4 regions of the Janibacter terrae genome follow, and region 2 is predicted to be linked to each of the others. Evidence: riboswitches for the same ligand, from Rfam matches in the RefSeq annotation. Region 2 holds a riboswitch; each other region holds the start of a gene.

Region 1 (7,266 bases), 1.0 Mb from region 2:
TGGGCCTGCTGCGGGGTCAGCCGGACGAGGCCGGCCCGGGCGGCGGCGAGGACGCGATCGACCGCGCTCACGCCACCTGCACGAGGACCCCGTGCCCGAGCGTGCCCGCGGCGACGGTCTCGCCGACGACCGGCGCACCCGGCACCTCGCCGACGACGAGCAGGCCCCCGGAGGTCTGCGCGTCGGCGAGCAGGATGAGCTCGTCCTCGCTGGTGCCGTCGGCGGACAGGTGCGGGCGGACCCAGTCGAGGTTGCGCTTGGAGCCGCCGGGTACGTGGCCCGCCGCGAGCGCCTCGCGCGCGCCTGTGACGTAGGGGACGGCCGCGGCATCGATCCGCGCGGCCACCGACGAGGCCCGGCACATCTTGTACAGGTGACCGAGCAGGCCGAAGCCGGTGACATCGGTCGCCGCCCGCACCCCGGCCGCCAGCGCGGCGCGGGAGGCGTCGCGGTTGAGGGCGACCATCGAGGCGATCGCCTCCTCGCTGCGCTCGCCGGTCGTCTTGTGCCGGTTGTTGAGCACGCCGACACCGAGCGGCTTGGTGAGGCTGATCGGCAGGCCGGGCTCGGCGGCGTCGTTGCGCATCAGCCGCTGGGGGTCGGCGGTCCCGGTGACGGCCATGCCGTAGATCGGCTCGGGGGCGTCGATGCTGTGGCCGCCGAGGACCGGGAAGCCCGCCTCGGTCGCGACGTCGAGACCACCCCGCAGGACCTCCCGCAGGAGGTCGGTCGGGAGCAGCTCACGCGGCCAGGCGACGAGGTTGATCGCCATGACCGGGTCGCCGCCCATCGCGTAGACGTCGGAGACGGCGTTGGCGGCGGCGATCCGGCCCCAGTCGTAGGGGTCGTCGACGACGGGCGTGAAGAAGTCCGCGGTCGAGAGCACCGCCCGGCCGCCCTCGATGCGCACGGCCGCCGCGTCATCGCCGTCGTCGAGGCCGACGAGGACGTCCGCGCCGGGGGGCGCCGCGACGTGCAGCCCGGCGACGATCTGCTCGAGCTCTCCGGCGGGGATCTTGCAGGCGCACCCTCCGCCGCGGGCGAACTGGGTCAGTCGGACCGGTTCCATGGCCTCACCCTAGGACGCCGGTCCCACCGAGGGGCGGCAGGGGCTCAGCCGAGGACGACGAGCGCCGCGCCCGCCCCGAGGCCGGCGGCGGTGACGACACCCGCGGTGACCGCCGTGACCCGCCAGGTGAGGGCGCGGCCCACCATGACCAGGGACGGGAGGCTCACGGCCGGCAGCGCGATGAGGACGAGCCCCAGCACCCACGGGCTGGCACCGACGGCGGCGAGGGCGAGGAGCACCGGGATCTCGCCACCGGTCGGGATGACGAGGAGGACCACGACGGCAGCGACGGCCACCAGGGCGAACCCCCCGCCGGTCACCCACGCCGCCTCGAAGCTGAAGACGTGCGCGGCCGCGCCCACGAGCGCGACGACGACGAGGTACTCCGGCACGAGGGTGAGCGTGAACCGCACGAGCGAGCGGACGAACCGCCCCAGCGACGGCCCGTCCTCGTCCACGGTCTCCGGTGCGATGTCCGCGGCGGTGGGGTCCACCCTTCGTCCCTGGGCGAGGCGGGCGGCGAGCGCCGCCGCCCCCAGGACCAGCCCGACCCCGACGACGAGCCGGGTCGCGGCCCACTCCCACGGCCCGACGAGCGCGAGGAAGACGAGGACGGCCGGGTTGAGGACCGGGTTGCCGAGCCAGTAGGCGACGACCGACGGGAGCGGCACCCCGCTGCGACGCAGCGAGACCGCCACCGGCGAGGCGCAGCAGGTGCACATCATGCTCGGCAGCGAGGCAGCGCCCGCGATGGCCGCGCCGGAGGTGGAGCCGCGGCCGGCGAGGACCCGGCGCAGGTGCTCCCGGGGCAGGAGCGCGTCGATGGCCGCGGCGACGAGCAGGCCGACGAGCAGCGCCTTCCAGACGGCCAGGCTGTACGCAAGCGTGAAGTCCCAGGCCCCCTGCGACCACGTCGACGCGTCACGCGCGACGTCGACGAGCGCACCCCCGTCCCACGCCCGGCTGCCGACGAGGCCGTCGATCTTCAGCGCGTAGGGCCACCACTTGGCCCAGACGAGACCGACGACGAAGACCAGGGCGGTGTTCGCGACCCCGAGGACCCAGCGGTCGAGGTGTCGCGGCCGGCCGGGAGACGGTGCGGTGCTCACGTCGTCACCGTAGGAGAAGGACGCTCCGGTGTCTCGGGGGACGACCTGTCCTAGGGTGGGCGGCGGAGGCGTCTGGGTTCCTGGTGGTCCCCCCGGTCTTCAACACCGGTGAGGCTGAGCATCTCGGTCTGGCGGGTTCGATTCCCGTCCGCCTCCGCCACACGTCCGACCCGAAGGGAGCACGGTGACCGACCCCCGGCAGGCCATCCCGCGCACCGACACGCTGCTGGCCTCGGCGCCCTTCGTCGCCGCGGCGGAGCGACTCGGGCGGGATGTCGTCCGGGTCGCGATCACCGCCGCCCAGCAGCAGGCGCGCGACGGGAGCATCGGCCCCGACGAGGTCCCCGCCACCGCACTCGCCGGGCTCCCGACCCGGGCCAGCTCGCTCACCGCGGTCCTCAACGCGACCGGCGTCGTGGTGCACACCAACATCGGCCGGGCCCCCTTGTCCCCCCGCGCGATCGAGGCCGTCGTCGACGCCGCCGGCTACGTCGACGTCGAGATGGACCTGGCCACGGGAGCGAGGAGCCGACGCGGCGCCGGGGCACTCGCCGCCCTGCTCGACGCCGTCCCCGACGCGACCGGCGCGCTGGTCGTCAACAACGGCGCGGCCGCGCTCGTGCTCGCCACGACCGCGCTCGCCGCCGGGCGCGAGGTCGTCGTCTCGCGCGGGGAGATGGTCGAGATCGGCGACGGGTTCCGCCTGCCCGACCTCATCGCCTCGACCGGCGCTCGGCTGCGCGAGGTCGGCACGACGAACCGCACCCACCTGAGGGACTACGCCGACGCGATCGGTCCGGGCACCGGGTGCGTGCTCAAGGTGCACCCGAGCAACTTCCGCGTCGACGGGTTCACGGCCGAGGTGGGCCTCGGTGAGCTCCGCGGGCTGCGTCGGCCCGACGGCTCCCCCGTGCCGGTCGTCGCCGACATCGGGTCCGGCCTGCTGCGGCCCGACCCGCTGCTGCCCGACGAGCCGGATGCCACGACGTGGCTGCGCGCGGGCGCCACGATCGTCACCGCCAGCGGCGACAAGCTCCTCGGCGGCCCGCAGGCGGGTCTCGTCCTCGGCGACGCGGAGGTCGTCGAGCGGTTGCGCCGCCACCCGCTTCAGCGCGCCCTGCGCGTCGACAAGCTGACCCTCGCCGCGCTCGAGGCGACTCTGCGCGGATCGGTCCCACCGGTCACCGCCGCGCTGCACGTCACCGCCGACGAGCTGCGGCCGCGGGTCGAGGCCCTCGCCGCCGCCCTCGGCCGTGGGGTCGTGGCGGTCGAGGGCCGCGTCGGCGGCGGCGGGGCGCCCGGCGTGCCCCTGCCCGGCTGGGCCGTCGAGATCCCCGCGGACGCCGTCGAGCGCCTGCGCGTCGGCGAGCCGGTCGTGCTCGCCCGGGTCGAAGGGGGGCGCGGCCTGGTCGACCTGCGCTGCGTCCCGGCCGATCGGGACGGTGACGTCGAAGCGGCACTGCGGGCGGCGCTCGGCGACGACGGGCCCGACCCGGGGACGCCCACCCCATGAGGCGCGTGCTCGCCACCGCCGGGCACGTCGACCACGGCAAGTCGACGCTCGTGCGCGCGCTCACCGGGCGTGACCCCGACCGGCTGCGCGAGGAGCGCGAGCGCGGGCTGACCATCCAGCTCGGTTACGCCTGGACGACCCTGCCGAGCGGGGCCGAGGTCGCCTTCGTCGACGTGCCGGGGCACCAGCGGTTCCTCGGGACGATGCTCTCGGGGCTGGGGCCGGCGCCGGCGGTGGTCTTCGTCGTCGCCGCTGACCAGGGCTGGCAGGCGCAGAGCAGCGAGCACCTCGCCGCCGTGCAGGCGCTCGCCATCACCGACGGCCTGCTCGTCATCACCCGGTGCGACCTGGCCGACGACGAGCAGCGAGCCGGCGTGCTCACCGAGTCGCGGCGACACCTGGCCGAGGCCGGGCTCGACCTCCCTGCCGTCGAGGTCTCGGCGGTCCGGGGCGACGGGATGGACTCCCTTCGCGCGGCGCTCGACGAGCTCGCTGCCCGGCTGCCGGAGCCGGACGCCCGGGCGCCGGTGCGGCTCTGGTCCGACCGCAGCTTCTCCGTCTCCGGCGCGGGGACGGTCGTCACGGGCACCCTCGGCGCGGGCACGGTCCACGTCGGCGACCGGCTGGTGCTGCTCGACCGCGGGTCCGCACGCGAGGTGACGGTGCGTGGCCTGCACAGCCAGGACGAGGCGCACGAAGCCGTCGGCCCGGTCTCCCGGGTCGCAGTCAACCTGCGCCGCGTGGACGAGGTCGGCCGCTCCGTCGCGCTGCTGACGCCCGACGCCTTCGCGCTCGCGTCGGTCGTCGACGTGTCCGCCACCGAGCTGCATTCCCCTAGGGCAATGCAGACGAACGGTCACGGGAGCGCGCATTCCCCTAGGGCAATGCAGATGGTCGAGCAGGGGACGCTGCACGTCGGGTCGGTCGACGTCGAGGTGCACGTGCGCCCCCTCGGGCCGGACCACGCCCGCCTCTCGGCCGCGACCGTCCTCCCGTGGCGCGTGGGCGACCGGGCGATCCTGCGCGACGCGGGGAGTCGTCGCCTGTGGGCCGTCCGCGTCGTGGACGTCGACCCCCTGCCGCTCACCCGCCGCGGTGCCCCAGGGCGAAGGGGGCAGGCCCTCGCCTCTGCAGGCGCGGACCCCGCCGACCTCGCCACCGCTCGGCTGCGCTCGCGCGCAGCCGAGCGGGCGGACGTGCTCGACCGGCTGGGTCTCCCCGCGCCAGCGGGTGCCGTGCGGCACGGTGACTGGTGGGTCGACGCGGGGGCCGTGAGCACGTGGCGCGACCGGCTCGGCGAGGCCGTCCGCCGGCACCATGCCGCCGACCCGCTCAGCGCCGGGCTGCCCGTCGCCGAGGCGGCCAGGTCGCTCGGCCTGCCCGAGCACCTCCCTGCGGTGCTCGGGCAGGCCCTGGTGCCGGGACTGGCCACCGACGCCGGCCTCGCCGTCGCCGACGGCCGCGTCCACGACCCGGAGGCTGGCGGCCTCGGAGCCGCGGAGGCCGGGATCGCGGCTCTCGAGGCACGGCTGGGGGCCACCCCCTTCGTGGCGGCGGAGCGGGGTGAGCTCGCCGAGCTCGGTCTCGGGACCGCGGAGCTCGCGGCCGCCGAGCGCCTCGGACGGATCATGCGTCTGCCCGACGACGTCGTGCTGCTCCCCGACGCGCCGGCGCGGGCGATGCGGGTGCTCGCCGGGCTGGAGCAACCCTTCACCCTCAGCCTCGCGCGACAGGCGCTCGGGACCACCCGGCGCGTCGCCGTGCCCCTGCTCGAGCACCTCGACGCCCGCGGGTGGACCCGGCGGGTGGACGGGAGTCTGCGGCAGGTCGTGCGCTAGGCCGCGCTCAGGCAGCGACCTCGAGGCTCGTCGTCACCGGCACGCCGTGCGTGAGGTTGTCGAGGACGGGGCAGTGCTCGGCGACGGCCTGCTCGAGGCGGCGGTACTCCCCTTCGCTCTCCGGGCCGCTGACCGTGATGGCCAGCTCGATGCCCTGGAAGCCCGGACGCACCGACTCGTCCGTGCCGAGGAACCCGGCGAGGTCCAGGTCGCCGCGCAGGTCGACGTCGATCGTGTCGACCCGGAGGCCGAGCTTGTCGGCCCAGACCTGGTAGCTGATGACGGTGCACGAGGCGAGGGCGGCCAGCAGGTGCTCGACCGGGTTGGCGCCCTTGTCGGTGCCGCCGAGGGCCGGCGGCTCGTCGATCGTGTAGCTGAACTGGCGGCTCGTGATGGCGACCTCGGTCCCCGTGACGAGCGCGCCCCGGGTCGTGACCTCGAGCAGCGTGGTGGGTGCGGTGGTGGCAGTCATGGACGGCTCCGTGGATCAGGGGCTCTCGTGAACCCGCGCTTGGCGCGGCCGGTCGGCCGACGCCCAGGTCGTCACCCGGGGCACCCCACCGAGGGTGGAGGGTTGCCGCCCAGCAAGCCGGGGCTTCGCGCTGGGACTCATGACCTGGCCATAAGATGACACACAGCAATCCATAACGTCCAGTTATGTATCAGGAAGTGGGACCGCGCCTGAGGTCGACCGTGAAGAGCGGCAGGAAGAGCTGGGCCAGCGGCCCGATGGCGAGCGCGTAGAGGAAGGTGCCGACGCCGACCGTGCCGCCGAGCAGCCACCCGACGACGACCACCGTGACCTCGATCCCCGTGCGCACCAACCGGATCGAGTGGCCGGTGAGGCGCGCGATCCCCGTCATCAGGCCGTCGCGCGGACCGGGCCCGAACTGCGAGCCGATGTACATGCCGGTCGCGATGCCGTTGAGCACCACGCCCCCGACGAGGAGCACGATGCGCCAGCCGAGGTCGCCCGGCTCGTCGAGGTGCGCGAGGACGAGGTCGGCGGAGGGGCCGATGAGCAGAGCGTTGCCGATCGTGCCGACGCCGGGCTTCTGCCGCAACGGGATCCACCCGAGCAGCACGAGCAGCGAGACGCCGACGACGATCGTGCCGAAGCTCAGCGGGACGTGGCGCGAGACGCCGACGTGGAGCACGTCCCAGGGGATCTGGCCGAGCGTCGCGCGCAGCACCATCGCCATCGACGCGCCGTAGAGGAAGAGGCCCGCGAGGAGCAACGGCAGACGGACCCCGAGGCGCCCGGCACGCAGCTGCTCGAGGGGGCCGATGTCGGCGAGCTGTCGCCCGCGGGGTGGCGCGTCGTCGGTCACCGGGTCAGCGTAGGGCTCGACGAGATCAGTCGCCCACGGTCTGCTTGCCGCGGGCGACGACCTTGCGGTCGGGCGCGTAGACGATCTGGGTGTCCTTGTCCTCGTAGTCGAACTGGTTGAGGAAGAAGCGCATGGCGTTGATCCGGCCGCGCTTCTTGTCGTTGGACCTGATGACCGTCCAGGGCGCGTGCTTGGTGTCGGTCCGCTCGAACATCGCCTCCTTGGCGGCGGTGTACGCCTCCCACTTGTCGAGGCTCTCGAGGTCCATCGGGGAGAGCTTCCACCGGCGCACCGGGTCGATCTGGCGGATGGCGAAGCGGGTGCGCTGCTCCTGCTGGGTCACGGAGAACCACAGCTTGGTGACGTGGACCCCGGCGTCGATGAGCATCCGCTCGATCTTCGGCGC
Region 2 (7,266 bases):
GCATTGGGGATCTCAATGCCGATGGCGGACTTGCCCGGGATGGGGCTGAGGATGCGCACGTCGGCCGAGGCGACCGCGTACGCGATGTTCTTCGACAGCGCGGTGACCCGCTCGACCTTCACGCCCGGGCCGAGCTCGACGACGTACCGGGTGACGGTCGGGCCGCGGTGGAACCCGGTGACCTGCGCGTCGATGCCGAACTCGTCGAGGACGCTCGTCAGGGACTCGACGACCTTGTCGTTGGCCGCCGAGCGCTCCTTGTGGGGTGCGCCGGGCTTGAGGTGCTGGCTGTCAGGGAGCGTGTAGGTGACGTCGCCGGCCAGGGCCAGCTGCTCGACCCGCTGCGGCAGCTGGGTCGTGGGCGGCGGCTCCAGGGCCGGCTTGTCCGCACTCCTGATCGGCGCGACGACCGGGTTCTTGGTCGGCCGCTTCTCCCCCGGGCGGGGACCGTCGGTGGCCGCGGCATCCGCGGCCGGCTCGTCGACCGCGTCGACGGGCGCGGCGGCGCCCTTGCGCTTGCGTCCCTTCCCCGCGGGCTGGACCACCGCGGCCTGGTCGAAGGCGGTGTCGCCGTCGCGCTCGCCCAGGTTCTCGTCGTCGTCGAAGGTGCGCCGACGCCGGGCCCGCGCGACCGCGGCCTGGGGAGCGTCCCCCTTCGCCGCGACGTCGGCGCTGGTGACGTGCGAGGGGACCTCCCCGGTGAAGGCGGCCCGGACGTAGGCCAGGCGCTGCGGCACCTCGTGCAGGGGGGTGCCGGTGAGCAGGAGGAGGCTGAAGAGGCCGAGGAGGACCAGCAGGACGATGGCCGGCCACTCCGTGACCGCCGTGGTCAGGGGGTCCGCGGCGAGGAAGCCGACGATGCCGCCCGCGTCCCGCATGGGCCCGGCGCCGTCCGGCGGCTGCGGGATGTCCTTGGAGATGTGCGTCAGGCCGGAGACGGCGAAGAGCAGCCCCGCCGTGCCGAAGCCCAGGCGAGCGTCGGCCGCGGACTCGCCGGCCGAGCGCAGCAGGCGGACCCCGAGGAGCAGCAGGACGATCGGCAGCGCGTACGCCACCCGGCCGAAGGTGCCCGCGAAGACCGCGTGCACGACGTCACCGAAGGCGCCCGACAGGCCCCACCACTCGCGGACCGCGACGACCAGGGCCAGCGCGAGGGCCAGGAAGCCCCACCCGTCGCGCCGGTGCTCGGGCTCGATCTCGCCGGCACTCGTGCCGATCCGGCGCACGCCGGCGCCGGTGGCGTGGGCGACGCCCACCCACGTCCTGTGGACCGCGGCCAGCGGCAGCGGGAGACCACCGCCGGACGCGGCCTTCTTGCGCGGGGCGGCGGTCTTCCCCTTCGCAGCGGACGTGCGACCCGACGGACGGGTGCTGCCCTTGGGGCGCGACGAGGCGCCCTTGGTGCTGCGCGAGGAGGTCGACGGACGAGTGGCCATGTTCCGCAGGTTAGGCGAAAGCCCCGCCCGACACACGCGTCACACGCGCAACAACGGCAACCTGTGGAGATCGGGGAGCGGCCCCGGCACCCGCCGAGTAGCGTCGCCGCCGTGGACGCACGCACCCTCATCGTCGCCCTCCTGGCGCTCGTCGGCGGCGTGGTCGGGTACCTCTGGCTGCGCACCGGGACCTACCGGCGGGAGGACGAAGGGGGTCCCCTCCCCCGACACCTGTGGGTCCTGCCGGTCGCCCCCTCCGTCGGGTGGGCGATCGCACGCGGGCTCTCCGACCTGCCGTGGCCGGTGCTCGCGGCACCGCTCTCGCTGGCCCTCGCCGGCCTCGTCCTCGCCGCGGTGGACGCCGACGTCCACCGCCTGCCCAACGCGATCACCCTGCCCCTGGTCCCCGTGCAGGCCGCGCTGCTCACCCTCGCCTCCGCCGCGACCGGCGAGTGGGAGGCGTTGCAGCGGGCTGGGCTCGCGGCCCTGCTCGTCGGGGGCGGGACGCTCGCGCTCGCCTTCCTCCTCTTCGGCCGCTCGATCGGGATGGGCGACGCCAAGCTCATGGTCTCGATCGCGCCGACGCTCGCCTGGCTCGGCTGGACGCACCTCGTCGTGGGGGTCTGGGTGGGCTTCGTCATCGGTGGACTCGCCGCTCTCGCACTGCTGCTCGCGCGCCGGGCCGACCGGGGGACGCACCTCGCCTTCGGTCCCTACCTCGTCGCCGGAGCGGTCATCGCCGTCGCCCTCGGCTGACGTCCCAGGTGGCGAGACGCGCCTCGCCTCCTCTCGACACGGACCCACCGGTGTCCGATATGGTCATCCGCAAGGTCACGAGTACCAGCGACAAGCCCCGGCTAGCTGGTCGGCAACCCTCCTCCGCGGTGGGGTGCTCCGGGTGACGACCTGGCCGGCGACGCCATTGTCGCCCGGCAAGCGCGGACTCGTGGTCGACACCCGGGTCCCTGACGGACCAGGAGCATCCCCAATGACCGTGTCCCACGTGCAGCAGACCTCGACCGACCTCCCCCGCCTCGTCTCGGAGGGCCTGACCTACCGCGACCGCGACGGCTCGACCGTCGAGTACGCGCACCTCGACCACGGGGCGACGACCCCGGCCTTCGAGGCCGTCGCGCAGGAGGTCGCCACCGCCGCGGTGACCTACTCGTCCGTTCACCGCGGTGCCGGCTTCGCCTCCCGGGTGACCAGCTCGCGCTACGAGCAGGCTCGCGAGAGCGTCGCCGACTTCGTCGGGGCGCGTGAGGACGACCAGGTCGTCTTCACCCGCAACACGACCGACTCCTTCAACCTGCTGGCCCGGGCGCTGCCGGCGGGCACGAAGGTCTTCGTCTTCGCCTCCGAGCACCACGCGGCCCTCCTCCCGTGGGGCGACACGCTGCGGCTGCCCGTGCCGCACAGCCGCGACGAGGCCGTCGAGCTCCTCGAGCAGGCCCTGCGCAACCACCCCGCAGAGCACCGCCTCGTCGTCGCCACGGGCGCGTCCAACGTCACGGGCGAGCACTGGCCGATCGAGCGCCTGGCCGCGGTCGCCCGCGAGCACGACGCCCGCTTCGCCCTCGACGCCGCCCAGGTCGCGCCGCACCGTCGGGTCGACATCGCTGCCCTCGGGATCGACTGGGTCGCCTTCTCCGGCCACAAGATCTACGCCCCCTTCGGCGCCGGGGTGCTCGTCGGCCGCAGCGACTGGCTCGACGCCGCCGACCCCTACCTCGCCGGTGGCGGCGCCACCGCCCGCGTCGGTCTCGACACGACAGAGTGGACCTGCGGTCCGGCCCGGCACGAGGCCGGCTCCCCCAACGTCCTCGGCGCGATCGCCCTGGCGAGGGCCTGCGAGATCATCGCCGAGCGCGAGCGGGCGATCATCGACCACGAGCAGGCCCTGCGCATCCGACTGCTGAGCGGTCTGGCCGGGATCGAGGGTGTGCGCGTCCACACGCTCTTCGGCGGTGGAGAGGGCGCCCCCGTCGCGGCGATCACGGTCGACGGCCACGACAGCAGCGAGGTCGCGCGCATCCTCGGCGACGACCACGGCATCGGTGTGCGCGACGGCAAGTTCTGCGCGCACCTGCTCGTCGACGACCTGCTCTCCGAGCACGAGCAGGACACCGCGGTGCGGATCAGCGCGGGCCTCGGCACCACCCCGGCGCACATCGACCGGCTCCTCGGCGCCCTTCGCGCCCTCTGACCCTCCTCGGGTGAGGTCGAAGGGGGGACCCGGCAGTCCCCCTTCGCTCAGCAAGAGAAACCTCGCCTTCGCAAGAGTCTCAAACTCTTGCGAAGGCGAGGTTTATCGGGTCACCCGAGAATCCTGGGACGCCCGGGGCACCGTCTCCTAGGCCGCCACGACCACCGGGATGATCATCGGGCGGCGACGGATCTTGCCGCCGACCCAGCCACCGACGGCGCGGCGCACGACCTGCTGCAGCTGGTGGGTGTCGGTCGTGCCCTTCCTGGTCGCCTCGTCGAGCGCGGCGATGATCTTGGGCTTGACCTGGGTGAAGATCTCGTCGTCCTCGGCGAAGCCGCGGGCGGTGATCTCGGGGCCGGCGATGACCTTGCCGGTCGAGGAGTCGACGACGACCATGACCGAGATGAACCCCTCGTCGCGCAGGATGCGGCGGTCCTTGAGCAGCTCCTCGGTGGTGCCGCCGACGCTCGAGCCGTCGACGTAGACGTACCCACAGGGCACGGCGCCGGCGATGCGGGCGCGGCCGTCGACGAGGTCGATGACGACACCGTCCTCGGCGAGCACGACGTGGTCGGGGTCGACCCCGGTCTGGATCGCCAGCTCGGCGTTGGCCACGAGGTGGCGCCACTCGCCGTGGACCGGCATGACATTGCGCGGCTTGACGATGTTGTAGCAGTAGAGCAGCTCACCGGCGCTCGCGTGACCGGACACGTGCACCTTGGCGTTGCCCTTGTGCACGACGTCGGCACCCAGGCGCATGAGGCCGTTGATGACGCGGTACACGGCGTTCTCGTTGCCGGGGATGAGGCTCGAGGCGAGCAGCACGGTGTCCCCGTCGCCCACGTCGATGCGGTGGTCGCGGTTGGCCATGCGCGACAGGGCCGCCATCGGCTCGCCCTGGCTGCCCGTGCAGATCAGGACGACCTCGTTGTCCGGGTAGTTGTCGAGCTTCTTGACGTCGACGAGCACGCGGTCGGGCACGTGCAGGTACCCCAGGTCCGCAGCGATGCCCATGTTGCGCACCATCGAGCGACCGACCATGGCGACCTTGCGGCCGTTGCGCTCGGCGGCGTCGAGCACCTGCTGGACGCGGTGCACGTGGCTGGAGAAGCAGGCGACGATGATCCGGCGCTGCGCCTTGTGGAAGACGGTGTCGATCGCGGGACCGATCTCGCGCTCGGGCGTGGTGAAGCCCGGCACCTCGGCGTTGGTCGAGTCGGTCATGAAGAGGTCGACGCCCTCCTCACCGACGCGGGCGAAGGCCCGCAGGTCCGTGAGGCGACGGTCCAGCGGCAGCTGGTCCATCTTGAAGTCACCGGTGTGCAGGACCGTGCCGCCCCCGGTGCGCACGAAGACCGCGAGCGCGTCGGGGATCGAGTGGTTGACGGCGATGAACTCGCAGTCGAAGACGCCGAAGGACTCGCGCCCGCCCTCCTTGACCCCGAGGGTCCAGGGCTTGATCCGGTGCTCCTTGAGCTTGGCCTCGACGAGGGCCAGCGTGAGCGTCGAGCCGACGAGCGGGATGTCGGGCTTGTGCTTGAGCAGGTAGGGCACAGCGCCGATGTGGTCCTCGTGGCCGTGCGTGAGGACGATGGCCTGCACGTCGTCGAGCCGGTCGAGGATGTACTCGAAGTCCGGGAGGATCAGGTCGACGCCGGGCTGGTGGTCCTCGGGGAAGAGGACGCCGCAGTCGATGACGAGCAGCTGGCCCTCGTGCTCGATGACCGCCATGTTGCGTCCGACCTCACCGAGGCCGCCGAGCGGGATGATGCGCAGCGCGCCCGGGGCGAGGGCGGGCGGCAGCAGCAGGTCGGGGTGCGGGTGGCTCATGCTGCCCCGATCCCGGAGGCGGCCAGACCCTTGCGCAGGATGTCGAGGTGCTCGTCCGGCCCCTCGACGTAGGGCAGGCGCACGCTCGCGTGCTCGATGACGCCGAGCTCGACGAGGGCGGCCTTGGCCATGATCGCGCCCTGCGAGGTGGACATGATCGCGTTGGTCACGGGGATGAGGCGGTGGTGGATCGCGCGGGCGGCGGCGAGGTCACCGGCGTCGACGGCCTCGACCATCGCCCGGTACTCGCGCCCGGCGACGTGGCCGACGACGGAGACGACGCCGTGGGCGCCCTGGGCGAGGTGCGCGAGGTTGACCTCGTCGGCACCGGAGAACCACAGCAGGTCGGTCGCGGCCATGACCTCGGAGGAGGCCCAGAGGTCGCCCTTGGCGTCCTTGACGGCAAGGATCCGCTCGTGGTCGGCGAGCGCGATGAGCGTGTCCACGGCGAAGGGGGTCGCGGTGCGCCCCGGGATGTCGTACAGCATGATCGGCAGCTGCGCCGCGTCGGCGATCGCGCGGGTGTGGGCGAGCAGGCCCGCCTGCGTCGGCTTGTTGTAGTACGGCGAGACGACCAGCAGGGCGTCGGCGCCGGCGCGGGTCGCGGCCTGCGACATCTCGATGGCGTGCGCCGTGTTGTTGGAGCCGACACCGGCGGTCACGGCCAACCGGTCACCGGCGGCCTCCTTGACGGTCTCGACCATCGCGATGCTCTCGGCGGAGCTGAGGGTCGGCGACTCGCCGGTCGTGCCGTTGACGACGACACCGTCGTGTCCGGTGGCGACGAGGTGCTCGACGAGGTCGGTGACACCCTTCGTGTCCACCGCGCCGTCTGGGGTCATCGGGGTCACCATCGCGGTGATCACCCGGCCGAAGGGGGAAGTCGTCATGCGTCTCAGGGTAGCCGTCGGTGGGGACGTCTATCGTGGCGCCATGCGCCAGTACCTCGACCTCCTCGAGCACGTCCGCGACCACGGGGTCGACAAGTCCGACCGCACCGGCACGGGGACCCGCAGCGTCTTCGGCCACCAGATGCGCTTCGACCTGGCCGCGGGCTTCCCGGTGCTCACGACCAAGAAGCTGCACCTGCGCTCGATCATCGGCGAGCTGCTGTGGTTCCTGCGGGGCGACACCAACGTGCGCTGGCTGCAGGAGCGCGGCATCAGCATCTGGGACGAGTGGGCCGACGAGCAGGGCGACCTCGGTCCCGTCTACGGGCACCAGTGGCGCTCGTGGCCCGCACCCGACGGTTCGAGCATCGACCAGATCGCCGGGGTCATCGAGGGCCTGCGCACCAACCCCGACAGCCGGCGGCACATCGTGTCCGCGTGGAACGTCGCCGAGGTCGGGGACATGGCGCTGCCGCCCTGCCACACGATGTTCCAGTTCTACGTCACGCCGGCGAGCGAAGGGGGCAGGCCCACCTTGTCCTGCCAGCTCTACCAGCGCAGCGCCGACGTCTTCCTCGGTGTCCCGTTCAACATCGCCTCGTACGCGCTGCTGACGATGATGGTCGCCCAGCAGGTCGACATGGAGCCGGGTGAGCTCGTGCACACCCTCGGTGACGCGCACCTCTACCTCAACCACCTCGAGCAGGCCGACCTGCAGCTGACCCGCTCCCCCGGCCCGCTGCCGAGGATGGAGATCGCCCACCGCGACTCGATCGACGCCTACGAGATCGAGGATTTCACGCTCGTCGGCTACGAGGCCGCCCCGAGCATCAAGGCGCCGATCGCCGTATGAGCCGGCCCCGCCCCGTCCCCGAGGACCTGCGTGGCCGCGTGCCGCTCG
Region 3 (7,266 bases), 970 kb from region 2:
ACCTGCCCCAGGGGTGGCACACCCGACCCCTCACCGACAGCACGCTCGCCGCCGACGTCGTCGACCTCGTCGTGCGGGACTCCGAGCGGGAGCTGGGTTGCATCAGCCTGCTCCTCTGCGACACCGGCGGCCGCATGGTCCAGCCGGTGACGATCACCGAGATGGACCTCCACCCCGGCGCGGAGGAGGACGCCGTCTTCGACACGATCATCGGCGGCCTCGCCGACAGCATCGGTGGTTTCGTCGCTGCCATCGGGCGCCCGCGCGGCCTCGCCCCGGACGACCGGGCGCGCGACCTGCACGAGGAGGCGCTCGCCGCGAGCCGTCGGCACGGCGTGCCGCTCCTCGGCACCTACCTCGCGACCCCGCAGGGCGTCGTCGAGATGCCGGTGTGGGAGGAGCTGCGTGCGACGGGGTGAGCGTCTGGCTGGCCCGAGCCGGCGTGTCGTACTGCAGTTCAGCTGACCGGTCCCCGTGAGGTCCCGGAAAGCCGGGCCCTGTCATCGCCCCCGATGACGAACTGCAGTACGACACTCCCAGACTCCAGCTCGCCCACCCACCGTCACAGCAGTGCCTCGACCTGCGCAGCGACCGCCGCGCCGATCGCGCGGGCGAAGGCCTGCGGGTCGACGTGCGCCGCCGGTTCCTCGGGGACGAGGACATCGACGAGCCCGTCCTCGTGCATCTGCGGCGCGCCGACGCGTTGGCGGGCGGCGAGGAGGGGGGCGTGCTCGGTGTCCTTGAAGACGATGGCGCTCGCGCCCTCGGGTGGCAGCGGGGAGAGCCAGGCATTGCCCGCGGCGACGACCCGTCGCGCGGGCAGCAGCGCGAGCGCGCCGCCGCCGGTGCCCTCGCCGAGCAGCACCGACACGCTCGGCACGGTGAGGGCCGTCATGTCGGAGATGCACCGGGCGATCTCGCCGGCCAGGGCCCCCTCCTCGGCACGCGGGGAGAGGTCGGCGCCGGGGGTGTCGATGACGGTGACGAGGGGCAGACCGAGCTCGGTCGCCATCCGCATGCCGCGGCGCGCCTCGCGCAGGGCGGCCGGACCCATCGACTCCGAGACCTGGTAGCGGCGGTCCTGGCCGACGAGGACGCACGACCGCCCGCCGAAGCTCGCCAGCGCGAGCATCACGCCCTTGTCCGACTCGCCGTAGCCGGTGCCGTTGAGCGGGATGACGTCGTCCGCGGCGTACCGCAGCAGCTCTCGGACGCCGGGGCGGTCCCCCCTTCGCGTCGTCTCGATGGCGGTCCACAGCCGCGCGATCTCCTCCTCGCTCGGCTCCGGCCGGGAGACGAAGGGGGCGATCCGCCGGACCGGCGCGCCGTCCTCCGCCGCGGGTGAGCGGGCGTGGCCCCCGGTCGTGGCGGAGAGCAGCGTGAGCGCCCGGGCGGCGATGTCGGCGAGCTCGTCGGTCGGCACGACCGCGTCGACGATGCCCTTGTCGACGAGGTTCTCGGCGACCTGCACGCCGGAGGGGAAGGGGGCGCCGTTCAGCGTCTCGTAGACGACCGGGCCGAGGAAGCCGATGAGCGCGCCCGGCTCGGCGATGGTCATGTGGCCGAGCGAGCCCCACGACGCGAAGACCCCGCCGGTCGTCGGGTGCCGCAGGTAGACGAGGTAGGGCAGGCCGGCGGCCTTGTGCGCGACGACGGCCGCGGAGATGTCGACCATCGTCATGAAGGCGGGCGTGCCCTCCTGCATCCGGGTGCCTCCGCTCGCCGTCGCCGCGACGAGGGGGAGGCGCTCGGTCGTCGCCCGGCGCACCGCCGCGACGATGCGTCCGGCGGCCGCGCGCCCGATCGAGCCGCCGAGGAAGCGGAACTCGCCGACGACGAGCGCGACCTCGTGCCCGCGGATGCTCGCCCGGCCGGTGACCACCGACTCGTCGGTGCCGGACCGCGCGGCTGCCGCCTCCAGGGTCGCGAGGTAGCCGTCGCTCAGGCCGGAGCGGTCGATCGGCTCGTCCCAGGAGACGAAGCTGCCGGCATCGACGACGGCGGCGAGCAGGTCGTGGGCTCCGGGGCGTGGCGCGCTCATGCCGTGATCGTGCCAGCAGCGGGGCCGCGTACGCTTGCCGCCGTGCTTGTGCCGCTGACCACTCTCGTGCTCGTCGCGGTCGGCGTGCTCGGCGTCCTGGCCCTGGCCTACCTGATCATCGACCGGCTCGTCGACGACCTCATGCTGCTCACGACCGCCGTCGTCGAGCTGCTCCTGCTCGCTCTCGTCGTCGGGTCCGCGATCGCGATGGGGCAGGTCGAGGGGGAGGGGGAGGGGGCGACGATGCTCGCCTACGCCCTCACCCTGCCGATCCTGCCCCCGATCGTCGTCTTCATCGCCCTGAAGGAGAAGACCCGGTGGGCCATGGGGGTCGTCCTCGCCGGTGCCTTCACCGTCGGTGTCATGACCTACCGCATCCTGCAGATCTGGCAGACCCATGGCTCCGCCTGAGCTGCGCACGGGCACCGGGCCGGGTCGGGTCGTCGTCGCCGTCTACGCCGTGCTCGCGCTCGCCGCGACCGGCCGCTCGGTCCTGCAGGTCACCCAGTACCTCGACCGGGCGCCGCTGGCGTACGCGCTCTCGGCGCTCGCGGCCGTGGTCTACGTCGTCGCGACCGTGGCCCTGGCGAAGGGGGGAACCACCGGCGCGCGGGTCGCGACCGGGGCGATCCTCGTCGAGGCCGTCGGCGTGCTCACCGTGGGCACGCTGTCGTACGTCCTGCCGGACCTCTTCCCGGACAAGACCGTCTGGTCGCACTTCGGGTCCGGGTACGGGTTCCTGCCGCTCGTCCTCCCCTTCGTCGGCCTGTGGTGGGTCCACCGCGTGAGACGGGCCTGACCAGATGCTGGTCACCCTCCTAGTCTCCGGGTAGGTCTTGAGTGCCAGCGCCAGGCCCCGGCTCGCTGGCCGGCAACCCTCCATCCGCGGTGGGGTGCCCCGGGAGACGACCTGGTCCGTGGCGACCGCCACGGTCAAGCGCGCACGATCAGGAGCAAAACTCATGAGCGACCCGTCCACGTGGAACTTCGAGACGAAGCAGATCCACGCCGGCCAGGCGCCCGACCCGACCACGGGTTCGCGGGCACTGCCGATCCACCTGACGACCTCCTACCAGTTCAAGGACACCGAGCACGCGGCGAACCTGTTCGCGCTCAAGGAGCTCGGCAACATCTACACGCGGATCATGAACCCCACGCAGGACGCGGTGGAGCAGAAGATCGCGGCCCTCGAGGGCGGCGTGGGCGCGCTCCTCACCGCCTCCGGCATGTCCGCGACGCACCTGGCCCTGGTCAACCTCGCCGAGGCCGGTGACCACATCGTCGCCAGCACCGCCCTCTACGGCGGCACGATCAACCTGCTGAAGTTTACCCTGCCGAAGTTCGGCATCGAGGTGAGCTTCGTCGATGACCCGAGCGACCTCGAGCAGTGGCGCGCGGCGGTCAAGCCCAACACCAAGGCCTTCTTCGGCGAGACCATCGGCAACCCCAAGGACATCGTCCTGGACATCGCCGGCATCTCCGAGGTCGCGCACGCGGCCGGCGTGCCGCTCGTCGTGGACAACACGATCGCGACGCCCTACGTGCTCCGTCCGATCGAGCACGGTGCGGACGTCGTCGTGCACTCCGCGACGAAGTACCTCGGCGGCCACGGCACCGCGATCGCCGGCGTGATCGTCGACGCCGGCCGGTTCGACTACGCGGCGGACCCGGAGAAGTTCCCCAACTACAACCAGCCCGACCCGAGCTACCACGGGCTGCGCTTCGGCCCGGACCTCGGCGTGGACGGTGCCATGGGTGCCAACCTCTCCTTCATCCTCAAGGCCCGGGTGCAGCTGCTGCGCGACATCGGCCCGGCGATCTCCCCCTTCAACGCCTTCCTCATCGGGCAGGGCATCGAGACGCTCAGCCTGCGCATGGAGCGGCACCTGGCCAACACGGCCAAGGTCGCCGAGTTCCTCGGTCAGCACGCGCAGGTCGACAAGGTCACGTGGGCCTCGCTGCCGAGCAGCCCCAGCCACGAGCTCGCGCAGCGGTACACGCCCCAGGGTGCCGGCGCCGTCATCTCCTTCGAGATCTCCGGCGGCCTCGAGGCGGGCAAGAAGTTCGTCGAGGGCCTGAGCCTGCACAGCCACCTGGCCAACATCGGTGACGTGCGCTCGCTCGTCATCCACCCCGCGTCGACGACCCACTCGCAGGGCCCCGACGAGGACCGGCTCGCCGCTGGCGTCACCCCCGGCCTCGTGCGCCTCGCAGTGGGCCTCGAGGCGATCGAGGACATCGTCGCCGACCTCGAGCAGGGCTTCGCCGCCGCGAAGGCCTGACGACCACCCCGAGGGGCCTGTGGAGAACTCCACGGGCCCCTCGGCGTTCTTCCCTAGCGTGGGTGCATGGGCGGACAGGAACGCATCTCCATCGACAGCGAGGGCATCGAGGGCCTCGGTCGCCAGCTCAAGGCCATCGCCGACTTCCTCGAGGAGAAGGCGGCCAAGGCCAACAACGAGGCCGTCGAGACCTTCGGGTTCCCGAGCTGGTACGGCACCGACGCGTACGAGGCGGCGATCGGGGACTTCGAGCGGGAGCGGATCAGGGTGGGCAAGCAGCTGCGCGAGCTGGCGCGGCTGGCCCGGGACGCGGGGTCCTGGTACGTGCTCACCGAGGACCTCGTCGACCGGCGCAACCAAGGGATCCTCTGATGGCGCTCCACGACCCCGGGACCATCGAGGAGGGCGACCCCAGCACGATCCGGGCCGAGGCGGACGAGCTGCGGACGGTCGCCGCCAACATCCACACCGTGGCCGAGATGCTGCGCATGGTCTCGACGAAGGGGGTGTGGGACTCGTGCGCGGGGACGATCTTCGAGGACGAGGTGGGCAGCACCCCGGATGACCTCTTCGCGATCGCCAACCGCCTCGCGGACACCGAGCGGATCATCCGTCCCTACGCGGACCGGCTCGAGGAGAGCCAGGCCACCCTCGAGCGACTCCGTGGACGGTACGAGGAGAACGTCCGCATCTCGGAGGAGCGCAAGGCGAAGCTCGCGACGCTGACCCCGCAGGACCCCGAGTACGCCATCGTCGAGCGGGAGTACCGGGCCGCCGCCAACTCGCGGGAGATGAACAAGAGGGGCTTCGAGCGCGAGGCGGAGGAGGCGAGCGCCGACGAGCGGACCATGGCGACGAGCCTGGCCGCGGTGGGGTCCGAGCTCTCCGACGAGAAGGGGTACAACGGTTTCGAGATGGCGAGCCGGACGGGCCGGAGCCGCCTGTTCAACAACGACGTCGTCGACCTCACGCCCTGGGGCAAGCCTGCGGCCGTCGTCACGGCAGCCGACCCGCTGGGCAGGCTGGGGCGCCGCGCCGTGTACGGGGAGGGCAGCTACCGGGACGTCGGCCTGACGACGGTGCTCACGGCGGCCGACATCCTCGTGCCCGGCAGTCGGCGCATCGAGGCCAGGGACGCGACCCGGGCCAGCCGCCGGGCCGACGAGCTCAAGGGCATCAGGGCCGCCGACAGGTCGACCAACCCCATCGCCCATCGACGGCTCGCGACCAACACGAGGATCTGGGCGCAGCACCAGGTCGCCACGGGCAAGGTCCGGGCGAAGCACAAGGTGACGGACACCCTCGCCGACAAGACCGGCATCCGGCTCGTGGACGACATGGTCACCGACTGGTCGGCCGTGGCCGGCGCCGGGCGCGTGCGAAGGAGCGGGTATGCGCTCAAGTACTCGGTCAAGGTCACCAACAAGACCACGGCGCAGGTGAGCTCGGTCCAGTCGGCCGCGGACAAGGTCGGCGCCGCGACCGAGTCCGACGAGGCCCGGCGCGAGCGCCGGGCGCGGGAGGAGGCCGAGGAGCGACGGCAGGAGACCGAGCGCCGGCGGCGAGAGTCCCGCGTGGAGGGCATCACGTCGCGACCGATCACCTCACCGGTGCCGTAGCCGAGAAAAGTGCGTTGCACCCCCTTCGCCGGGGTGCGAGCGTGGCGGCATGGCCTCCGACATCCACGTCACCCGGATCGACCCCGACGACGACGCAGCCGCTGCGCTCGTCCTCGACGGGCCGGCTTCGTCGCCACCCGCGACGGGGAGGTCGTCGGCATCGCCGGGTCCTGGGACGTCGAGCTCTCGGTCCCGGCGAAGGGGGGCGCCTCCCTTCGTCCTGCCGAGGGCCTGACGCAGGAGACGATCTACGGCCGCTTCGGGTACGGCGTCGCGAGCTCGGCGCTGCGCTCGCGCTTCGCGGCCGGCACGACCTTCACCGCGCCCGCTGCCGTGCGCACGCAGGCGGACGCGACGGCGACCCGCACGACCACCGCGAGCGCCGAGCAGGGCGCCCGCTGGCACGCCCTCGCCAGGGCGTGCGGCGAGCAGGCGCCGGGGCAGGTCGTGCGCAGCCTCGAGGACTGCGAGCGGATCCTGCGCGACGTCCCGGAGAGCCGCGGCGACCGGGAGCCGGCCCGGCTGCTGTGGGCGACCCGCGAGGGCCGCGACGTCGGGTGCGCGTACTTCCACCGCAGCCCCACGTGGTCCGACGGGCAGCCGCGGGGCGAGGTCGGGGTCTTCTTCCTCATCTCCGTCGACCCCGGTGCGCGGCTGGCGCTCGCCGAGCGGCTGACGACGATCGACCTCATGGGCAGCACGGAGTACTGGGTCACCCCGACGACGCCCTGGCGCTGTGGCTGCCCTCGCACCGCTCCATCGGTGGCGGTGGTCTGAGCGACAGCCTGTGGTTGCGCCTCGTCGACCTGCCGACCGCGGTCGCCGAGCGTGGTCACGCCGCGGACCTCGACGTCGTCGTGCTGGTGCACGACGACGTCCTCGAGGACACGGCCGGCACCTGGCGCTGGACCGCCCGCGACGGCGTCGGCGCACTCACCCGGACCGACGAGCCGGCCGAGGTCACCCTGGGCATCGGCGACCTCGGGGCCGTCTGGCTCGGCGGCCAGACGCTCGGCGCACGACACGCGGCCGGCTACGTCACGCAGCAGCGTCCCGGCGCGGTGGCCGAGCTCGACGCCGCGCTGCGCACGCCGGTCGGGCCGACCACGACGATCGACTTCTGAGGGCGCGGATATCCTGAACCCCATGCCCACCACCCTTCGCGACGCCGTCCCCGCGGAGGAGCTGCACTACAACGAGGACCTGCCGGTCGTCGCCCGCAAGGACGACATCGCCGAGGCGATGCGCGAGCACCAGGTCGTCATCGTCGCGGGGGAGACCGGCTCCGGCAAGACGACCCAGCTGCCCAAGATCGCCCTGGAGA
Region 4 (7,266 bases), 960 kb from region 2:
AAGGCCCGGGGCATCGACCCGCAGTTCGACCCGCGTGAGCTCGGGATCGAGGGTGCGCAGTTCTGGGAGCTGCGTGCCGACGGCCAGATCACCCAGGGCGCCCCCCGGGAGACGGTCGGCGCACGCGAGTGAGCCCGCGCACCTGAGGGAATCCGGACCGGGCGCGCTACGTTGGATCCAGCGGAGCGCGCCCGGACCGGGCACGCCTGAGCGTCAGGAGACCGACATGGCCACGACCAGCCGCGTCCGCAACGCCACCCACCTCGCTTCCGCCGTCCGCAGCGCGGCGCGGCCCGGCGGGCCCAGCCTCTGGACCCGCCTGCGGGCCGTCCCCCGGATGATCCGCGCGGTCCGCGCGGGGCAGTACACCGGTCTGTCGTCCAGTCGCCTGATGCTCCTGCTCGCCGGTGTCGGCTACGTCGTCTCGCCGATCGACGTGGTCCCGGAGGGCCTCCTCCTCGCCCTCGGCCTGCTCGACGACGTCATGGTCATCGGCTGGGTCGCCACGACCCTGGTGCGGGAGACCGAGGACTTCATCGCCTGGGAGCAGGCGGTGGCCGCAGGTGCGTCCGGGCGCCAGCAGTGGACCCCGCAGCAGCAGTGGGAGCCCGGCCCGACGGTCCGCTCGCACGTCGTGCGCGACTGACCGTCCGCAGACCACCTGCCTGACGTCCGGGTTCCCACAGGATCCGCCCGGTCGCTGCTGGCACCCTCTGCAGGCGCCAGATTCGTCGGCATGGACCACATCGCCCGACCTCGCGACGCCGCCGAGCTCGCCGTCATCCTCCCGTACCAGCTCGGGTACCACCCGGGCCCCTCCCTCTGCCTGACCGTGATGCGCGGCCGCCGGCTCGGCCTGCTGCAGCGGCACGACCTCGTGCCCGAGCCCGCGGCCTGCCGGGCCGTCGCGGAGCACGCCATCGCCATCGCGGTGCGGGAGGGGGCCACCGCAGTCCTGCTCATGGCCTTCGAGGAGGACGAAGGGGAGTCCCGCCACCTCCGCGCGGCGATGACCGCCGCGGCCCGCGAGGCCGGGCTGCGGGTGCAGGAGCACCTCGTGGTCCGCGACGGGCGCTGCTACCCCGCAGGCGGGCCCCGGGCCAGGCGTCGCCTCGGCATCCCGCTGCCCCGACCCGAGGACGTGCCCGCCGTCGCCACCTTCGTCGAGGCAGGGGTCTGCCCGCTGCCGAGCCGTGCGCACCTGGTCGACGCCGTGCTGCCGGAGCGCGACGAGGCCAGGGCCCGTCGGGTCGCGCTCGCCGTGAACCCGCTCGAGGAGGAGTTCGCGCACCAGCAGGTGGCCCGGACCTGGGCGCGGCTGCTCGACCCCTCCGCCGACGCGACCCCGGTCGCCGAGCTCAGCGACGCAGAGCTCCTCGTCCTCTCCGCGTCGCTGCAAGACGTCGACTGGCGTGACGCGCTCCTCGGCGGCCTCTGCCCCGGAGCCGTGCCCTTCGCCACCTTCGGCGACCCCCTCGTCGAGCACGCCCGCACGGCGCTGGCGCGCTGCCCGTGGGCCCTCGTGGACCCGGACGCCGGGTCCGTGCCCGATGCTGCCGTCGACGTCGGTCGCCACCAGGAGGACGTCCTCGCGGTCCGCGCCCGCATCGCCGAGCTCGGGCGGCTCGTGCCCGAGGAGCTCACGCCCCCGCTGCTCACCTGCACGGCGCACATCGCGTGGTGGATGGGGGACGGCACGATCGCCGGCAGCTGCCTCGAGCGCGCGCTGCAGATCGAGCCCGGCTACCGGCTCGCCGGTCTCATGCTCGACCTGCTGTCCGCCGGGCTGCGGCCCTGGGACCTCGGGCCCGACGCGCGCGCGGGGCGCCACCCGGCGGCCTAGTCCGGACACCGGACCGGACTCGATCCCGTGGGGCCGCTGTGGTTAAGGTTGTCGCCAGGTCATGAGTGCCAGCGTCAAGCCCCGGCTTGCTGGCCGGCAACCCTCCTCGTGACGGGGTGCCCCGGGTGATGACCGGGTCGCATCGCAGTGGTGCGGCAAGGCGAGACCCCGGGAGCACCGTCGATGAGCGTCACCACCACACCCCCCAGCAACACCGCGCTGTGGCGCGACGGCGACGAGCCGGGGGACCGGCACTTCCTGCGCATCGGGGACCTCACGCTCGAGTCCGGCGAACGCCTGCCCGACGTGGTGCTCGCCTACGAGACCTGGGGCGAGCTCGACCCGGCCCGGGACAACGCGGTCCTCGTCGAGCACGCCCTCACCGGCGACAGTCACGTCGTGGGCCAGGCCGGTCCGGGACACCCGACCGACGGGTGGTGGCCGGGCCTGATCGGGTCCGGCGCACCCCTGGACAGCGACGAGTACTTCGTCGTCGCGATCAACGTCCTCGGCGGTTGCCAGGGCAGCACCGGTCCCGGGACGCTCGCGGCGGACGGCCGGCCGTGGGGCGGGCGCTTCCCCCGGCTGACGATCCGCGACCAGGTCGCGGCAGAGGCGGCGCTCGCCGACGCGCTGGGCATCGAGCGCTGGCACACGGTCATCGGCGGCTCGATGGGCGGCATGCGCACCCTCGAGTGGGCGGCCGGTCACCCCGACCGGGTCGGTACCGCCATCGCCCTGGCCACGAGCGGCTACGCGACTGCGGAGCAGATCGGCTGGAGCCAGGCCCAGATCCTCGCGATCCGCAACGACCCCTGGTTCGCCGACGGCGACTACTACGACCACCCGCAGGGTCCTGAGGTCGGTCTCGGCATCGCCCGCCGCATCGCCCACGTGACCTACCGCAGCGAGATCGAGCTGCACGAGCGCTTCGGTCGCCGGGAGCAGGACGAGCCGGCGGGGGAGTGCGGTCGTCCGCGCTATGCCGTGGAGAGCTACCTCGACCACCACGGCGGCAAGCTCGCGCGTCGCTTCGACGCCAACTCGTACGCGGTGCTCTCCGAGGCGATGAACTCGCACGACCTGGGTCGCGGGCGCGGCGGGGTCGAGGCGGCGCTCGCCCCCTTCGCCGGTCGCCTGGTCCTCGCGCCGGTGGACTCCGACCGTCTCTACCCGCCCCGCCTCTCGGAGGAGCTCGCGCGACTGCACCCACGGGCGCAGCTGACGACGATCTCCTCCCGGGTGGGCCACGACGGGTTCCTCACCGAGGTCGACCAGGTCGCTGGGCTGCTCCGCCGCGTGCTCGCCGGGGACACGGCCGCGTGTGAGTGAGACACGTCACGCGCCGCCGGTGTAGCGTCTGGCACAGGTCATTCAGGAACCCAGTATCTGTTGAGGAGCATCGATGACGATCGTCGTGGGGTATGTGTCCACCAAGGAGGGCGAGGCCGCTCTCGAGCGGGCCTTCGAGGAGTGCCACCTGCGCAAGGAGCCGCTCGTCGTCATCCACTCCGACCGTGGGGGTGTGGGGATGAGCGGCGACACCGCACGCAAGAACGAGCAGGACCTCAAGCAGGTCCGGACCCGTCTCGAGGAGGCCGGCGTCGAGGGTGAGGTCCGCGGGCTCGTCCGTGGCAAGGAGCCGGCCGAGGACCTCATCGTCGTCGCCGAGGAGACCGACGCCAGCCTGATCATCATCGGCCTGCGCAAGCGCACGCCGGTCGGCAAGCTGATCCTCGGCTCCAACGCCCAGCGGGTGCTGCTCGACGCGCCGTGCGACGTGCTCGCCGTCAAGGCGCGCTGAGCCGCCACGCACGGCACCAACCGACCCAGCGGGCGTCCTTCGGGGCGCCCGCTGCGGCATTTCGGCGCACCGCGTTTTATAATGGTGACGAGCCCAGCGCGCAGCGACCGGGCGAGTCGGAGCCCGAGGGACGAACGCCACCCCTTGGAGGTCCCGGCGGATTCTTCCGTGACGAAAGGTTGTTGGTGACTGCTGTGTCCCCACGGTCCGACGGGGCGCAGGGCTCCCTCCCCAAGGAGTTCTCGCACCCATCGCTCCAGGAGCTGGTCCGCAAGGGCCACACCACCGGATCCATCACCAGTGACGAGCTGCAGGCCGCCTTCGGCGACGCGCAGATCAGCCCCAGCCGGGGGCGGGTCGTCCTGCGGGCGCTCGACGACCAAGGAATCGAGGTTCAGGTGCCACAGTCCACGTCCGCCAAGAAGACGACGGCGAAGAAGGCCCCCGCGAAGCAGGCGGTGACCAAGAAAGCCGCTGCACCCGTGAAGAAGACCGCGGCGCCCGTGAAGAAGACCGCGGCGAAGAAGGCGACCACCAAGACCGCCGCCCCCAAGGCGGCTGCTGCCGCGGCGGCGGCCCCGGTGAAGAAGGCCGCCGCCAAGAAGACCGCTGCGAAGAAGACCGCCGCCAACAAGGCCGCCAACCCGACGACGACCACGGCCGAGGAGCCGGATCCCGACGAGGACGAGGTCATCGGCGAGGACCCGGCGCAGGCGAAGGCCAAGCCCGAGACCGAGCAGGACGAGAAGTCCGGTTTCACGATCAGCAACGACGACGAGGACGACGCTCCCGCGCAGCAGGTCGTGACGGCCGGTGCCACCGCAGACCCGGTCAAGGACTACCTCAAGCAGATCGGCAAGGTCGCCCTCCTCAACGCCGAGCAGGAGGTCGAGCTCGCCAAGCGCATCGAGGCCGGCCTGTTCGCGGAGGAGAAGCTCGCCTCGGGCGAGAAGATCGACATGAAGTTCAAGCGCGAGCTGTGGTGGATCGCTCAGGACGGCAAGAACGCCAAGAACCACCTGCTCGAGGCCAACCTGCGACTCGTCGTCTCGCTCGCCAAGCGCTACACCGGTCGCGGCATGCTCTTCCTCGACCTCATCCAGGAGGGCAACCTCGGCCTGATCCGTGCGGTCGAGAAGTTCGACTACACCAAGGGCTACAAGTTCTCGACGTACGCGACGTGGTGGATCCGCCAGGCCATCACGCGCGCCATGGCCGACCAGGCCCGCACCATCCGCATCCCGGTGCACATGGTCGAGGTCATCAACAAGCTCGCCCGTGTGCAGCGCCAGATGCTCCAGGACCTGGGCCGTGAGCCCACCCCGGAGGAGCTGGCCAAGGAGCTGGACATGACGCCGGAGAAGGTCGTCGAGGTCCAGAAGTACGGTCGCGAGCCCATCTCGCTGCACACCCCGCTCGGCGAGGACGGTGACTCCGAGTTCGGTGACCTCATCGAGGACTCCGAGGCGGTCGTACCGGCCGACGCCGTGAGCTTCACGCTCCTGCAGGAGCAGCTGCACTCGGTCCTGGACACGCTCAGCGAGCGGGAGGCCGGCGTCGTCTCCATGCGCTTCGGCCTGACCGACGGCCAGCCCAAGACGCTCGACGAGATCGGCAAGGTCTACGGCGTGACGCGTGAGCGCATCCGCCAGATCGAGTCCAAGACCATGAGCAAGCTGCGTCACCCGAGCCGCTCGCAGGTCCTGCGCGACTACCTCGACTGACCGCCACCCCTCAGCGGCGCCGGGTCAGGCGCCGCGAGAGGGCGCGGCCGAGCGCGCGCCAGGTGTCGACGCCGTCCTGGGGCCACAGCAGCGAGCGCACCTGGGCCGAGCGCTGACGGCTGGAGCGGACCCGTCCGACGACCGCGTCGACCTCGTGGGACACATCGGGCAGCTGGCTGCGGGCCGGGGCGTAGCGCGCGGTCTCCAGGGTCCTCACGACGAGGTCCAGCTGGTCCTGCACGTGTGGCTCGAGGGACATGCGGTGGCCGAGCCAGGCACCGGCCTGCCGCGGGGTGGACCCCACGGGTGCCCGGATGCCGAGGTCGTCGAGCTGGCTGACCAGCTCCTGCCACTCCCGCTCGACCCGGGCGGCGTCGTCCTCGGCGCGCGAGCGCCCGCGACGTCGGGAGAGCCGCGCCGTGACCGGCACGATCGCGAGCAGCAGCGCGAGTCCGGCGAGACCGAGCAGCCACCACACCCACCGGGGGGTGCCCTCGTCCGCGACCGCCGTGGGGTCGACGGACGTCGCCTCCTCGCCGGGCTGGGCCGCGGCGGACGAGCTGCTCGTCGTCGACGAGCTGGACGTCGCGCTGTCCGTCGAGTCGCCTGTCTCGGAGGTCTGGATCGTGTAGCCGGGGACGGAGGCCGCGCGCGCCCCGGGCGTTGGCTCGAACCGCACCCAGCCCACGCCTTCGAAGTACAGCTCCGGCCACGCGTGGGCGTCGCTGGCGCGCACGACCCGCTGCCGGCCGTCGGGGGAGGAGCCGGGGAGGAAGCCGACGACGACGCGCGCGGGGATGCCGCGGGCGCGGGCGAGCAGGGTCATCGTCGTGGCGAACTGCTGGCAGTAGCCCACCTTGGTCCGTAGGAAGTGCACGACCGGGTCCCGGCCCGGGGGCGAAGGGGGGAGCTCCAGGTCGTAGTCGAAATCGGGCCCGCGCAGGTACTCCTGGATCGCCCGGGCGGCCCGGATCTCGCTCTCACCCGGCGTCGTCAGCGAGTCGGCGAGCTCGGTGATCTCGACGGAGGACCCGGGGTCGAGGGTGAGGTACTCGTCCCGGTAGGCCGTCGGGTCGACGGGGTCGGCGAGCTGGGTGCTGCCCGCGGGGAAGTCCTCGTCCTGGGGGTCGAGCTCGGTGAAGGACGCGGAGTAGGTGCCGGGGGTGCGCTGCACGCGAGCGGTGCCGTCGCGCCCCAGCGACCACGCGATGCCGCCGAGGTCGGCGGAGTCGACGAGCGCGGGCAGGGGCAGCTGCGGCGCGGACACGCTGTTGTCCTCGACGATGACATTGCGACGGTCGCGGGCGACGCCCTCGGGCAGGTCGGCCAGGGGATCGCGCGGGACGAAGCCCTCCTGCGGCTGGCGGGTGCGCGAGGTCATCCGGCCGAACCCGTCGGTGAAGTCCTCCACGACCGCCACCCGCAGCGGCTGCGGGGTCGGGTCGTCGGTCGTGTAGCGCAGGACCGGGACCTGGCTGGGCGACTCGAGGCTGCGCTTGAGGTCGAGCTGGGTGGACAGGCGGATGCCGGTGCCGTCGCCGACGCCCGTCCCGCGCCGACCGAGCCCGTCGAGCACGAAGCGCGTGGGCATGTGCGGCACGACCGTGGTGACGGCGACGGCGCCGGCGATGGCGATCGCGCCGAGGCGGACCGCCTGCCAGCGGTGGGCGCGGGTCGCGGACTGCTGGCCGTCGCCCTCAGCGAGGAGCGGGATCGAGGTGGCCCAGCTCCGCAGGTCGAGGTCGGACTGGTGCACGACCATCGCGAGCCAGAGGCCGGCGCCCCCGAGGAACCAGCCCCAGTGCAGCGACCCGCCGGAGTTCGCGGCGGAGACGAGGAAGAGGGACAGGAGCGGGAGCCCCGCGACCGTCGGCGACCCGGCGGTGGCGCTCGAC

Evidence for each region. Region 2 has a riboswitch for S-adenosylmethionine ahead of V3C34_RS13330 (aminotransferase class V-fold PLP-dependent enzyme). Riboswitches for the same ligand answer to the same signal wherever they lie in the genome.
Region 1: linked by a shared signal. The riboswitch ahead of V3C34_RS01305 (OsmC family protein) and the one ahead of V3C34_RS13330 (aminotransferase class V-fold PLP-dependent enzyme) in region 2 are both predicted to bind S-adenosylmethionine.
Region 3: linked by a shared signal. The riboswitch ahead of V3C34_RS08515 (bifunctional o-acetylhomoserine/o-acetylserine sulfhydrylase) and the one ahead of V3C34_RS13330 (aminotransferase class V-fold PLP-dependent enzyme) in region 2 are both predicted to bind S-adenosylmethionine.
Region 4: linked by a shared signal. The riboswitch ahead of metX (homoserine O-acetyltransferase MetX) and the one ahead of V3C34_RS13330 (aminotransferase class V-fold PLP-dependent enzyme) in region 2 are both predicted to bind S-adenosylmethionine.

Annotation. Positions count from the first base shown of each region.
Region 1 covers NZ_CP144167.1:251,770-259,035, forward strand. The annotation lists gene V3C34_RS01275 (rhodanese-like domain-containing protein) at 1-71, opposite strand, end outside; gene selD (selenide, water dikinase SelD) at 68-1,069, opposite strand; gene V3C34_RS01285 (permease) at 1,114-2,178, opposite strand; tRNA gene V3C34_RS01290 (tRNA-Sec) at 2,243-2,338, shown strand; gene selA (L-seryl-tRNA(Sec) selenium transferase) at 2,363-3,691, shown strand; gene V3C34_RS01300 (SelB C-terminal domain-containing protein) at 3,688-5,529, shown strand; gene V3C34_RS01305 (OsmC family protein) at 5,537-6,001, opposite strand; SAM riboswitch class IV at 6,032-6,146, opposite strand; gene V3C34_RS01310 (YczE/YyaS/YitT family protein) at 6,192-6,860, opposite strand; gene ppk2 (polyphosphate kinase 2) at 6,886-7,266, opposite strand, start outside.
Region 2 covers NZ_CP144167.1:2,696,783-2,704,048, forward strand. The annotation lists gene V3C34_RS13320 (DNA translocase FtsK) at 1-1,436, opposite strand, end outside; gene V3C34_RS13325 (A24 family peptidase) at 1,548-2,192, shown strand; SAM riboswitch class IV at 2,266-2,381, shown strand; gene V3C34_RS13330 (aminotransferase class V-fold PLP-dependent enzyme) at 2,425-3,642, shown strand; gene V3C34_RS13335 (ribonuclease J) at 3,790-5,475, opposite strand; gene dapA (4-hydroxy-tetrahydrodipicolinate synthase) at 5,472-6,365, opposite strand; gene V3C34_RS13345 (thymidylate synthase) at 6,409-7,218, shown strand; gene V3C34_RS13350 (dihydrofolate reductase) at 7,215-7,266, shown strand, end outside.
Region 3 covers NZ_CP144167.1:1,724,148-1,731,413, forward strand. The annotation lists gene V3C34_RS08495 (hypothetical protein) at 1-419, shown strand, start outside; gene V3C34_RS08500 (carboxyl transferase domain-containing protein) at 563-2,041, opposite strand; gene V3C34_RS08505 (hypothetical protein) at 2,084-2,452, shown strand; gene V3C34_RS08510 (hypothetical protein) at 2,439-2,840, shown strand; SAM riboswitch class IV at 2,874-2,987, shown strand; gene V3C34_RS08515 (bifunctional o-acetylhomoserine/o-acetylserine sulfhydrylase) at 3,004-4,323, shown strand; gene V3C34_RS08520 (hypothetical protein) at 4,390-4,695, shown strand; gene V3C34_RS08525 (hypothetical protein) at 4,695-5,942, shown strand; gene V3C34_RS08530 (hypothetical protein) at 5,952-6,719, shown strand; gene V3C34_RS08535 (sterol carrier protein domain-containing protein) at 6,734-7,066, shown strand; gene hrpA (ATP-dependent RNA helicase HrpA) at 7,089-7,266, shown strand, end outside.
Region 4 covers NZ_CP144167.1:1,740,007-1,747,272, forward strand. The annotation lists gene V3C34_RS08560 (alanine/glycine:cation symporter family protein) at 1-132, shown strand, start outside; gene V3C34_RS08565 (YkvA family protein) at 227-646, shown strand; gene V3C34_RS08570 (DUF4192 domain-containing protein) at 737-1,843, shown strand; SAM riboswitch class IV at 1,901-2,011, shown strand; gene metX (homoserine O-acetyltransferase MetX) at 2,027-3,175, shown strand; gene V3C34_RS08580 (universal stress protein) at 3,249-3,647, shown strand; gene V3C34_RS08585 (RNA polymerase sigma factor) at 3,842-5,371, shown strand; gene V3C34_RS08590 (DUF3488 and transglutaminase-like domain-containing protein) at 5,382-7,266, opposite strand, start outside.